3 regions of the Bradyrhizobium sp. 18BD genome follow, and region 1 is predicted to be linked to each of the others. Evidence: predicted binding sites of a transcription regulator. Region 1 holds the regulator's gene; each other region holds the start of a gene.
What was found. Region 1 encodes PhoB, which activates phosphate uptake and scavenging genes when phosphate is short. Its sites were predicted from a motif close to TGTCATNNANCTGTCAT; they were not measured.
Positions count from the first base shown of each region.

Region 2: the regulator PhoB is predicted to act here: its motif matches at 2,475-2,491, upstream of RAD16_RS06740 (RNA degradosome polyphosphate kinase).
Region 3: the regulator PhoB is predicted to act here: its motif matches at 1,826-1,842, upstream of RAD16_RS33680 (DUF2794 domain-containing protein).

Region 1 is NZ_JAVAYL010000007.1:102,336-106,544, reverse strand. Features, by position in the region: gene pstB (phosphate ABC transporter ATP-binding protein PstB) at 1-719, shown strand, start outside; gene phoU (phosphate signaling complex protein PhoU) at 731-1,447, shown strand; gene phoB (phosphate regulon transcriptional regulator PhoB) at 1,470-2,177, shown strand; gene RAD16_RS14900 (GcrA family cell cycle regulator) at 2,338-2,850, opposite strand; gene RAD16_RS14895 (acetylornithine transaminase) at 3,306-4,209, shown strand, end outside.
Region 2 is NZ_JAVAYL010000003.1:137,760-141,968, reverse strand. Features, by position in the region: gene ppx (exopolyphosphatase) at 1-196, opposite strand, end outside; gene RAD16_RS06740 (RNA degradosome polyphosphate kinase) at 212-2,401, opposite strand; gene RAD16_RS06735 (chromosomal replication initiator DnaA) at 2,547-3,224, opposite strand; gene RAD16_RS06730 (CDP-alcohol phosphatidyltransferase family protein) at 3,320-3,862, opposite strand; gene purM (phosphoribosylformylglycinamidine cyclo-ligase) at 4,019-4,209, shown strand, end outside.
Region 3 is NZ_JAVAYL010000024.1:46,077-50,285, reverse strand. Features, by position in the region: gene RAD16_RS33690 (Bax inhibitor-1/YccA family protein) at 1-425, shown strand, start outside; gene RAD16_RS33685 (N-acetyltransferase family protein) at 645-1,175, shown strand; gene RAD16_RS33680 (DUF2794 domain-containing protein) at 1,387-1,758, opposite strand; gene RAD16_RS33675 (DUF1223 domain-containing protein) at 2,366-3,142, opposite strand; gene acnA (aconitate hydratase AcnA) at 3,362-4,209, opposite strand, start outside.

The DNA of each region.
Region 1 (4,209 bases):
ATTACGGCGACCACCATGCGCTGAAGAACATCAACCTGTCGCTCGGCACCAACCGCGTGACGGCGTTCATCGGCCCGTCGGGCTGCGGGAAGTCGACCCTGCTGCGCATCTTCAACCGGATGTACGACCTCTATCCGGGCCAGCGCGTCACCGGTCAGCTCATGCTCGACCAGACCAATATCCTCGACCCCAAGTTGGATCTCAATCTGCTGCGCGCCCGCGTCGGCATGGTGTTCCAGAAGCCGACGCCGTTCCCGATGACGATCTACGAGAACATCGCCTTCGGCATCCGTCTCTATGAGAAGATCTCGAAGTCGGAGATGGACGACCGCGTCGAGAAGGCGCTGCGCGGCGGCGCGCTGTGGAACGAGGTCAAGGACAAGCTCAACGCCTCCGGCCTGTCGCTCTCCGGCGGCCAGCAGCAGCGCCTCTGCATCGCCCGCACCGTCGCGGTGCGCCCCGAGGTGATCCTGTTCGACGAGCCCTGCTCGGCGCTCGATCCGATCTCGACCGCCAAGGTCGAGGAGCTGATCCAGGAACTGTCCGAGAACTACACGATCGCGATCGTCACCCACAACATGCAGCAGGCGGCGCGTGTCTCCGACAAGACCGCCTTCATGTATCTCGGCGAGCTCATCGAGTTCGACGACACCAGCAAGATCTTCACGTCGCCGACCGACCGGCGTACGCAGGATTACATCACCGGCCGGTTCGGCTGAGGAGACGGAACATGGGTTCTGAACATACCGCAAAGGCCTTCGACACCGACCTCCAGGAGCTCACCCGCCTGGTCGCCGAGATGGGCGGCATCGCCGAACGCTTGATCGTCGATTCCGTCGACGCGCTGATCCGCCGCGACGTCCCGCTCGGCCAGCGCGTCGTCACCGCCGACGCCGATATCGACGCGCTGCAGAAAAAGATCGAGGAGCGCGCCGTGCTCACCATCGCGCGCCGTCAGCCGATGGCCGTCGACCTTCGCGAGATCGTCGGCGCCATGCGCGTCGCGACCGATCTCGAGCGGATCGGCGACCTCGCCAAGAACATGGGCAAGCGCGTTGCCGCGCTCGATGCCGACTTCCATCCGCTGAAGCTGTTCCGCGGCCTGGAGCACATGACCGACCTCGTGCAGCAGCAGGTCAAGTCGGTGCTGGACGCCTATGCCGCGCACGATCTGCCGGCGGCGATGGCGGTGTGGAAGGGCGACGAGGAAGTCGACGCCATCTGCACCTCGCTGTTCCGCGAGCTCCTCACCTACATGATGGAGGATCCGCGCAACATCTCGTTCTGCATCCATCTGATGTTCTGCGCCAAGAACATCGAGCGCATCGGCGACCACGCCACCAACATCGCCGAGACCGTGTTCTATATGATCGAGGGCCAGGCGATCACCGACAAGCGGCCGAAGGGCGACATGACGACCTTCGCCACGACGGTCCCGAATACCTGATTAGCTAAGGAGCGACGACCCCATGGGCGCACGCATTATGGTGGTTGAGGACGAGGAAGCTCTCACCGAGCTGCTTCGCTACAACCTCGAAGGCGACGGCTATGACGTGGAGACGGTGATGCGCGGCGACGATGCCGACACCCGTCTCAAGGAGCACATCCCCGATCTGATCGTGCTCGACTGGATGCTGCCGGGCCTCTCCGGCATCGAGCTGTGCCGCCGGCTTCGCACCCGGCCCGAGACCAAGCAGCTCCCGATCATCATGCTCACCGCGCGCGGTGAGGAGAGCGAGCGGGTGCGCGGTCTTGCGACCGGTGCCGACGACTACATCGTCAAGCCGTTCTCGGTGCCGGAGCTGCTGGCCCGCGTGAAGGGCCTGCTGCGGCGTGCCAGCCCCGAGCGGCTCGCCACGGTGCTCGCCTATGGCGACATCGAGCTCGATCGCGACAAGCGCCGCGTGGCACGTTCGGGCCGGCCGATCGATCTCGGCCCGACCGAATATCGCCTGCTGGAGTTCTTCCTGGAGCATCCCGGCCGCGTGTTCTCGCGCGAGCAGCTGCTCGACAGCGTCTGGGGCCGCGACATCTACATCGACGAACGCACCGTCGATGTGCATATCGGCCGCCTGCGCAAGCTGCTCAATCTCGGCCGCGAGCAGGATCCGATCCGCACCGTCCGCGGCGCCGGCTACGCGCTCGACGATCGCTTCGCCAAGGCTGAGCAGACTTAAAGAGTCTGAGCAGCCTTAAAGTGGCTGAGCAGACGGGGGCTGAGCAAACGTAAAAACGGCTGCAAGCAAGCCAAATAAAAAGCGCGCCACCTGGCGCGCTTTTTTATGTCTCGATCGTCGTCCCAGCCGTGTGCCGGGACGATGTCGTCTGAAGCCGTGCTCAGCGCGTGCCGGGCTTGGCCGGTGCGCGGCGGCGATCCGCCGCGGGCTGATACGCCACCCGCGAGTGCTGGGCGCAATAGGGCAGGCCGGAAAGGGCCTTGCCGCCGCAGAAGAAGAAATCCGGGCTGGAGGGATCGCCGACCGGCCAGTGGCAGGTCGCCTCGTTCAGCTCCAGCAGCGACAGCCGCTGGCTCATCGGCACCACGTTGTCGTAGGTGACCGGTTCGGCCTCGACCTCGACCTCGAAGGCCTGCGCCAGCGCGGTGTTGCCGCGCGCGATCGGCCGGCTCACCCGCATCATATGCTGCGCGGGACGCGCCTTGCGCGGCCGGGGAGCCGCCGACGAGGGGCTCTTGGCGCGGCCGGACAGGCCGAGCCTGTGCACCTTGCCGATCACGGCATTACGGGTCACGTTGCCGAGCTCGGCCGCAATCTGGCTGGCCGAAAGTCCGGCCTCCCAGAGCTTTTTAAGCTGCTCGACGCGATCGTCGGACCAGGTCAAAACCGTCATTGCACCCTTTCCCTCGCCGTACGGCCGCCATCCTGGCGCCATGCGGCGAATGCCTAAGCCTCGAAAAACCCGTGCCGTCAGAATCCCTTAAGGCTCGCCGGGCGCAGCTGGAACGCCCGAACGTTTACGCCGGTACATGAGGACTTAGAGGATCAGAAACACTGCACGAGATGTCGTATCTGACAAGCCAAACGCTACAATATGGCGTGACTCACGCGCAAGAGTCCGCCGACTCGCTTCCACATGTTCCGTGGCAAAAACCCCGCTAATTCGGCACCGCAAGACTACGGATTCAGCGTTTCGCGAGGCTTTCGGGCGGCATTGACACCGGTATCACCAGGCATAAGATAGTGACACGTGCCGCCCTTAAAAGGCGGCACGTTTCGTTTTCCGGGCCGGTTGATGGTGCGTTGCGCAATGCACGCTCACGCCGTCCGCAACATCAAGTGATCGTCATGACTAACAGCGCAGCGCCGCATTTGCTCCCCGTTTTCGCCAGGGCCGACCTCGGTTTCGAGCGCGGCGAAGGCTGCTGGCTGATTGCGACCAACGGCGACCGCTATCTCGACTTTACCTCCGGCGTTGCGGTGAACGCGCTCGGCCACGCCCATCCCGCGCTGGTCAAGGCCTTGCAGGAGCAGGCGACGAAGCTCTGGCATATGTCGAACCTGTTCCAGAGCCCCGATGGCGAGAAGCTCGCCGCGCGCCTGTGCAGCGAGAGCTTTGCGGACTTCGTGTTCTTCTGCAATTCCGGCGCCGAAGCGCTGGAGGGCGTGATCAAGCTGGTCCGCCATCATCACTTCTCCAAGGGACATCCGGAGCGCTATCGCATCATCACCTTCGAAGGCGCCTTCCATGGCCGCACGCTGGCAACGCTGGCCGCGACGGGATCGGCAAAATATCTCGAAGGCTTTGGTCCGCCGATGGACGGTTTCGACCAGATCCCGCACGGTGACATCGAGGCCGTGAAGAAGGCGATCGGCCCGCAGACCGCCGGCATCCTGATCGAGCCGATCCAGGGCGAGGGCGGCGTGCGTTCGGCAACGCCTGCGTTCCTCAAGGCGCTGCGCCAGCTCTGCGACGAGAAGGGCCTGCTGCTCGCCTTCGACGAGGTGCAGACCGGCATGGGCCGCGCCGGCGATCTGTTCGCCCATCGGCGCACCGGCGTCACGCCCGACGTGATGTCGCTGGCGAAGGCGCTCGGCGGCGGCTTTCCGATCGGCGCGGTGCTCGCGACCGCGGAGGCGGCGTCCGGCATGGGCCCCGGTTCGCACGGCTCGACCTTCGGCGGCAATCCGCTGGCGATCTCGGCTGCGAACGCCGTGCTCGACGTCATGCTCAAGCCCGGCTTCTTCGACC
Region 2 (4,209 bases), on a different contig from region 1:
ACGTCAGCGCCTTGTCGACGGCATCGGGCGCGAGCAGGCCCGTGCTCTGCACCTCGCGCCCGAGGCCGCACAGCGTCTTCTCGTTGAAGATCGGGATGAGGCTCCGCGTCAGCCCTTCGTAGACGACGAGACGGACCGAGTTGGAACCGATGTCGATGACCGCGACGCTCGCGCCACGCTTGCGCGGCCGCTTCACGTCCACGATCCCGGATCAGGAAGGATGACGTTCACTACGGCGCGTGAGACGGCGCGGCGAGGATTCCTTGAGCGACTTTCCACGGCCAGACAGACTCGGATTTGTCATGAAGTAGTTGTGCACGTTGAAAGGCTCCTCGCCCTTCGCGGCCTTCATACGCGTTGAGGACCCGTCCGGCAACAATTGCCAGCTCTGCTCATTGTCCTTCAGATTCGCGACCATGATCTGTTCGAGAACCTGCTGATGCACCGTGGGATTTTGCAGCGGACACAGCACCTCGACGCGGCGGTCGAGGTTGCGCGGCATCATGTCGGCCGACGAGATATACACAGCCGCTTTCGCGCTCGGCAGGCCCTGGCCCATGCCGAAGCAGTAGATTCGGCCGTGTTCCAGGAATCGCCCGATGATCGACTTGACGCGGATATTTTCCGACAGTCCGGGAATACCCGGACGTAGGCAGCAGATACCGCGCACCACCAGCTCGACCTGCACGCCGGCCTGCGAGGCCTCGTAGAGCGCGTCGATGATGTCGGGGTCGACCAGCGCATTCATCTTCATCCAGACCGCACCGGCACGGCCGTGCCGTGCATGCGCGGTCTCGCCCTGGATGTGCTCGATGATGCGCTTGCGCAAGGTCAGCGGCGACACCGCCATCTTTTCCAGATCGCTCGGCGCGGCATAGCCGGTGATGAAGTTGAACACGCGCGCGGCGTCGCGGCCGATGGTCGGATCCGAGGTGAAGTAGGAGAGGTCGGTATAGATGCGCGCGGTGACCGGGTGATAGTTGCCAGTGCCGGTGTGGACGTAGGTCGTGAGGCTGCCGCCTTCACGACGCACCACCATCGAGAGTTTTGCGTGCGTCTTCAGCTCGAGGAAGCCGTAGACGACCTGTACGCCGGCGCGCTCGAGGTCGCGCGCCCAGCGGATGTTGGCTTCTTCGTCGAAGCGCGCCTTCAGCTCGATCAGAGCGGTAACGGACTTGCCGGCTTCGGCGGCCTCCGCAAGCGTACGCACGATCGGCGAGTTGTTGGAGGTGCGGTAGAGCGTCTGCTTGATCGCGACGACATCGGGATCGCGCGCGGCCTGCTGCAGGAACTGCACGACGACGTCGAAGGATTCATAGGGGTGATGGACGACGAGATCCTTCTGCCGAATCGCAGCAAAAATGTCGCCGCCATGCTCGCGCACGCGCTCGGGATGACGCGGCACGTAGGGGGTGAATTCGAGATCGGGCCGGTCGAGCCGGGTGAGCTGCGAGAGCTCGTTCATGGCGAGCACGCCGTCCACGAGGAACACCTCGTCGTCGGCAGCCGACAGCGCATGCTGCACGAAACTGCGCAGCTCCTCGGGCATCTTGGCGTCGATCTCGAGCCGGATCACCGACCCACGGCGGCGGCGCTTCAGCGCGGTCTCGAACAGGCGGACGAGGTCTTCGGCCTCTTCCTCGATTTCGAGCTCGGAGTCGCGGATGATGCGGAAGGCGCCCTGGCCCTGGAGATTGTAGCCGGGGAACAGGCGGTTGATGAACAGGCCAGTCGCCTGCTCCAGCGAGATCAGGCGGACCTTGCCTTCGGCGGGCAGGCGGATGAAACGGTCGATCTTGCCGGGCATGCGGATCAGCGCGTTCATCTGCTTGCCGTCGGCCTCGCGCGTGAGCTGGAGCGCGATTGTGAAGCCGAGGCTCGGGATGAACGGGAAGGGGTGGGCCGGGTCGATCGCCAGCGGCGTCAGCAATGGGAACACGTTGTTGAGGAAGTAGTCCTCGATCCAGGTCCTTTCCGCCTTGGTGACGTCCTTGCCGTCCACCAGCACGATGCCGGCGCCGGCGAGGCTGCCGCGCAGATCGGCCCAGATCGCCTGCTGGTCGCTGGCAAGCTGTGAGACGGTGCGGTTGATCAGCGCGAGCTGCTCGGACGGTGTCAGGCCATCGGGGGCGCGCTCGGCAATGCCCTCGCGCACCTGGGCCTTGATGCCGGCGACGCGGACCATGAAGAACTCGTCGAGGTTATTCGCCGAAATCGACAGGAAACGCACCCGCTCCAGGAGGGGGTGGCTGGGATTGACCGATTCCTCAAGGACGCGCCGGTTGAAATGCAGCCAGGACAGCTCGCGGTTGATGAATCGCTCGGGGCTCGATGCAATCGCCGGCAGGCTCTCGACTTCCGAGGGTTTTTCTTTAGTTTCAACAGCTTGCGCGGAATCCATCAGAAGTCGGTCCATCCAGTTCGCCCCAATTTGCGGCTTATGCGCAAAACCGCCGGGAGCATGTGTTAGTCCGATGACGTTTCGATGACATTGATGTTCCGCCGCCGCGCCGCGTCAAGCGGCCCTTAGGGGCAGAACAGGCGGGTCAGGCGTCCCGCAGCAGCTCGGCGGCCAGCGCCCGAGTGACGGGGCGGCCGAGCCTGAGGGCCTCGCCGTCGAGCAGTTCGACGGCCTGCCGTGCCGCCGCCGAGGATCGCTCCAGGCGGGTGGCGAGGTAGCTGACCACGCTTTCGTCCACGGAAAGCTGGCGGTCGGCGCAGAATTTGACGATCAGGCCGCGGAAGAGCTGGTCGTCGGGCGGCAGCAGCGCCACCGCCGGCAGGGCGCGCAGGCGCGAGCGCAGGTCGCGCAGGTCGATCTCGAGCGAGGCCGGCACCTCGCGGCCCGTGAACAGGACGTAGGCGCCGTCCTCCCGGGCGAGGTTCATGAGGTGGAACAGGGCGCGCTCGTCAAAATCCTTTGCCTTGAGATCCTCGACCACCAGCGCGCCGGTGGCGAGGGCGCCCGGAACGCCTGCGGCGGTCAGCGCATTGGCCGTGGTCGAGCGGGCCCCGGCCTCCTCGGCCCAGATCGCTGCGAGATGGCTCTTGCCGCTGCCCTCGGGGCCGGCCAGCCACATGATCCGGTTCGGCCATTCCGGCCAGCCGTCGATCAGGGCAAGGCCGGCGGCATTGGCGGGGCCTTCGAGGAAATTGTCCCGGCTGAGGCTTTCCGCGTGCGGAAGCGAGAACGCCAATTGTCGGGGGTGAACGCGGCCTGCCACGCTAGCTCTGCTCCATGCCGGCGCGCGCCGGCTTCGTTGAAAGAGATTCGATTTCATCGAGCGGGACTTGGCCTTTTGCAGGGCCGCATCACCTCTCATTTGGCCTCGATCGTGCTCATGTGCCTCAGCCACTCGACGAGGTAGAGCGACACCGAGGAGAGCGTGAAGATCGTGACAAAGCCCATCAGGACAGTGTCATAGGGCGCCGGCTTGAAGCCGAAGGCAAGGGAGGCCAGCACCAGGGCGGCGTAGGCGACCTGGGCGGCTGTGTTTAGCTTGGATACTTTCGACGGCTTCATCTCGACGGGCTTGTCGAACAGCCAGGATACGATCACGGCTGTCACGATCATGATGTCGCGCGACACCACCAGGATGACGATCCAGCGCGGGATGTCGCCCCAGATGCCGAGCGCGAGGTAGATCGACACCAGCAGCGCCTTGTCGGCGAGCGGGTCGAGCAGGGCGCCGAGCTCGCTGGTCATGTTGAAGCGCTTGGCCAGGAAGCCGTCCACGGCGTCGCTGATGCCGGCGATCAGGAAGACGGCGAACGCCACCTCCATTTGGCTCGACACGATGGCCCAGACGATGATCGGGACCAGCAGGATGCGGCCCAGGGTTATGATATTCGGAATACTCACACGGCGCTTCCCGGCACCCGGCCTGACCTCGAATCCGGCCCCCTGGGAGGCTGAACCGGTTGATATCTCTACATAGTATAGGGCGGGGCGCCACGCTTGCCATTGCGCGTCCCCGGAATTCGACGTAACCAGCCGCAAACCCACTGGAAATCGGGCATGACCGACCGCAAAAACGGCCTCACTTACGCCGATTCAGGCGTCGATATCGACGCGGGCAACCGCCTTGTCGACCTGATCAAGCCGATGGTGCGCGCCACCGCGCGCCCCGGCGCCGACGCCGAGATCGGCGGCTTCGGCGGCCTGTTCGACCTCAAGGCGGCCGGCTTCAAGGACCCGGTCCTGGTTGC
Region 3 (4,209 bases), on a different contig from region 1:
TGATGGGCATCTCGCTGTCGTCGATCTTCCTGGTGTTCACCCACACGTCGATCGTGCGGGTGTTCTTCATCACCGCGGCGACGTTCGGTGCACTGAGCCTCTACGGTTACACCACCAAGCGTGACCTGACCGGGATGGGCTCATTCCTGTTCATGGGCCTGATCGGCATCATCATCGCGAGCCTGGTGAACCTGTTCCTGGCCAGCTCGATGCTGCAGTTCATCGTGTCGGTCGTCGGCGTGCTGGTGTTCGCGGGCCTCACCGCCTGGGATACCCAGCGGCTGAAGAACGACTACATCTACGGCTACGCTTCGGCCGGCGGTGACATCGCAGAGCGTGCGGCCATCACCGGCGCCCTGTCGCTGTACCTGAACTTCATCAACCTGTTCACGCTGCTCCTGCAGCTCCTCGGCCAGCGCGATTAAGCGCCAGACCAGAGTGAACGACACGAACCCCGGCCGAGAGGCCGGGGTTTTTGTTTGGGGCCGCGACCTTTCCTCGTCATTGCGAGGAGCTCTTGCGACGAAGCAATCCAGAGTCCCTCCGCGGACGCATTCCTGGATTGCTTCGCTGCGCTCGCAATGACGGGCGTTGAGACCGCAGGGCCCCTTCCAGCGCCCGTGGGAAGGCTCTAGTCTTCCCCCATGTCCGCACCTGAAATCAGGCCCACCACCGAGGCCGACCTCCCCGCCATCACCGCCATCTACCAGCAGGCCGTCCGCGAGGGCACCGCGACGTTCGAGCTGGATCCGCCTGACCTCACCGAGATGACGCGCCGCTACCGCGCGCTGGTGGACGGCGGCTATCCCTATTTCGTCGCCATCATCGACGGGCGCGTGGCCGGCTACGCCTATGCCGGCGCCTACCGGCCGCGGCCGGCCTATCGCTTCACGGTCGAGAACTCGATCTATCTGGACCCCGGCTTCCACCGCCGCGGCATCGGCTCATTGCTGCTGGAGCGGCTGATCACCGAATGCGAGGCGCGCGGCTTCCGCCAGATGATCGCGGTGATCGGCGATTCCGCCAATGCCGGCTCGATCGGCGTGCACACCCGGGGCGGCTTCAAGATGATCGGCACGCATCCCAATGTCGGGCTGAAATTCGGCCGCTGGCTGGACACGGTGATGATGCAGCGCGACCTCGGCGAGGGCGCGAGGACGGTGCCGGCAAAGTAGGTGCAGTAGCCCGGGTGAGCGCAGCGACACCCGGGACCACGGCAAGCAAAGCCCCGGATGTCGCTTCGCTCATCCGGCTACGAAGCCTCGCCAAATCTCCGCTCTCGTAGGGTGGGCAAAGCGCAAGCGTGCCCACCATTCGTGGCGATTGAGAAACGACGTGGGCACGGCGCTACCCGCCTTTGCCCACCCTATGGCGCCGGTCGTGCCGCTAGACCACCGCCAGCTTGCGATCGATCACCAGCAGCACGCGCTCGAGCTCGTGGCCGCGGCGCAGGATCAGGCCGGTCGCCGAGATCACGCTGTACATACCCTGCTTGCGCGCCAGCCGCGGGTCCTTCTCGATGCGGTAGATCGGCACTTCCGAGGCGCGGCGATAGACCGAGAACACGGCGCGGTCCTTCAGGAAGTCGATGGCGTAGTCGCGCCACTCGCCGTCGGCCACCATGCGGCCGTACAGATTGAGAATGCGGTGCAGCTCGAGCCGGTTGAACGTCACCCGGCTCAGTTGGGTATTCGCAGCGGCGGGATGCGCCGCCGCGCGCTGCCCGCTCGGATCGGCATCCTCCGGCGTCAGACTCATGGGAAGCGTCTCCTCATCACACAGCATGACCCTCGCCCGCGAAAACCGTCCCCGGAAACCGCGGATCATGACAGTGGTATGATCGCGCCAACCGGTCCCTACCGCAAGGCCTCTGGATGGAACTCATACGTGAGCGCTGGCTCAACCCATCGAATCAGATGCCATGCCGGACACACGCAAAGGTGGAACTCTCTCGCGGCAAACCGTCACGGGATCGTTAGCAAGAATCACAGGATCGCCGCTTTTCCGCCCACCGCCTGCCGCCCTGCATTGCGAAAAGACCTATGTGCGTTGACCCGGTCCTTTCGGTTCCGGATTCCTCAGCCCCCAGCCCCCCGGGGTCGAACAGGGCCGGGTCTGTACGCGCGACAAGGAGAGGGCCAACGCAAGTTGGTCCTTTTTTGTTTGTGTCGGGATGTTTCCGGCGCGCTGTCATTCCGGGGCGCGCCTCTTGGCGCGAACTACGGTGCGCGATTGCGCACCTGAGAATCTATTTCTCATCTCAGAAAGTGGATCGATGGATTCTCAGATGCGCAATTGCGCGCCATAGTTCGCGCTGCGCGCCCCGGAATGACGAGCAATGAATTGCTGAGACGATCTACGCGAATCAGTGCAGCGACGTGTACGCCGCGCCCAGCATCGGGCCCGGCTTCTCGCGGCTGCCGTCCTGGACATAGACCACCGCGCCGTCGACGCCCTCGCGCGTGAGGTTTTCCAGCGGCACCGTCCAGCTTTCCGAACGACCGGTCCAGTCGCCGACCTTGAGCAGGTTGCGGACGACGTTGTGATAGGTGATCTGCTGTCCGCGATTCTCGCCCTTGGCGATCGCGATCGGCACCGACTTGGCGATCGAGCAGATCCAGACCTCGCCATGCGCGGCCGTCGGCTCCTGGCTCGCGGCCACCGATACGTTGATCTGCTTGCCCGAGAGCGACATCGTCACCGGCACGCTCATCACGCCCACGCCCTTGTCGGTCTTGCCGATCGCACTCTCGATGCCGGCGCGATCGCTGCCGATCACATGCGTGGAACCATTGACGACGACTTGCGGCGTGTAGACCTCGCGGTCGCCGCGCATGCGCGAATAGGCGCGCTGCCGCGCCGAGAAGCGCGAATCCGCCAGCGTGTCCTTCCAGCCGAGATAATCCCAATAATCGATCGGCATGCTGAGCGCGATGATCGAGGGATCGCTGGAGAGATCGCCGATGATCTTGTCAGCGGGCGGGCAGGACGAGCAGCCCTGAGAAGTAAACAATTCGACAACGGCGCGGGGATCGGCATGCGCGGGACGGATGATGGCGACGATGGCGCAGATGCCGAGAGCTCCCGACCAGAGTGTACCGGACCAGCGCGAAATCAGATTAGGAGCCGTCATTGCTGTCATGTCGAACGTCACACATCGCCACTCGTTAGGGGAAAGCTTATCGCCTGATGATCACCGTAGTCTTACGGGGCGCGGCAGATTCAACCGTCCTGGGCGGGATTTCCGCCGGGCGGGCCCATCTGAAACATGCCGCAAACGCGCGAAGGCGGCCTTGTGATAGGCCGCCTTCGTTTAACCTTCTACTCACGTCGCGGTGAGCCATCGTTCACAAATTCGCGCTTAGGCCGCGAGCTTGCGCAGCACGTAGTGCAGAATGCCGCCGTTCCGGTAGTAGTCGAGCTCGTCGAGCGTATCGATGCGGCAAAGCAGCGAAACGCGCTGCAACGAGCCGTCACCGGAGACGATTTCCGCGGTCAGCTTCTGGCGCGGCTTGAGATCACCGACCAGACCACGCAGCGTGACCTTCTCGTCGCCCTTCAGGCCGAGCGACGACCACGAGGTGCCTTCCTCGAAGGTCAGCGGCAGCACGCCCATGCCGACCAGGTTCGAGCGATGGATGCGCTCGAAGCTCTGGCAGATCACGGCGCGAACGCCGAGCAGACGCGTGCCCTTCGCAGCCCAGTCGCGCGAGGAGCCGTTGCCGTATTCGGCGCCGGCGAACACGACCAGCGGCACCTGCTCCTGCTGGTACTTCATCGCGGCGTCGTAGATCGACATCTGCTCGCCGTCGGGCCAGTGCTTGGTGAGACCGCCTTCCGGAATGTTGCCGTCCGCGCCCTTCAGCATGAAATTCTTGATGCGGATGTTGGCGAAGGTGCCGCGCATCATCACTTCGTGGTTGCCGCGACGCGTGCCGTACTGGTTGAAGTCGGCGGGGCGCACCTGGTGCTCGCTGAGATATTTGCCGGCGGGCGAGGTGAGCTTGATCGAACCGGCCGGCGAGATGTGGTCGGTGGTGATCTTGTCGCCGAACATGGCGAGGATGCGGGCCTCGACGATGTCGGTGACCGGCTCCGGCTCCTTCTTCATGCCGTCGAAATAGGGCGGGTTCTGCACGTAGGTCGACGACATGTTCCAGCGATAGGTCTCGCTCTCGACGGTCTTGATCTTGCGCCAGTTGGTGTCGC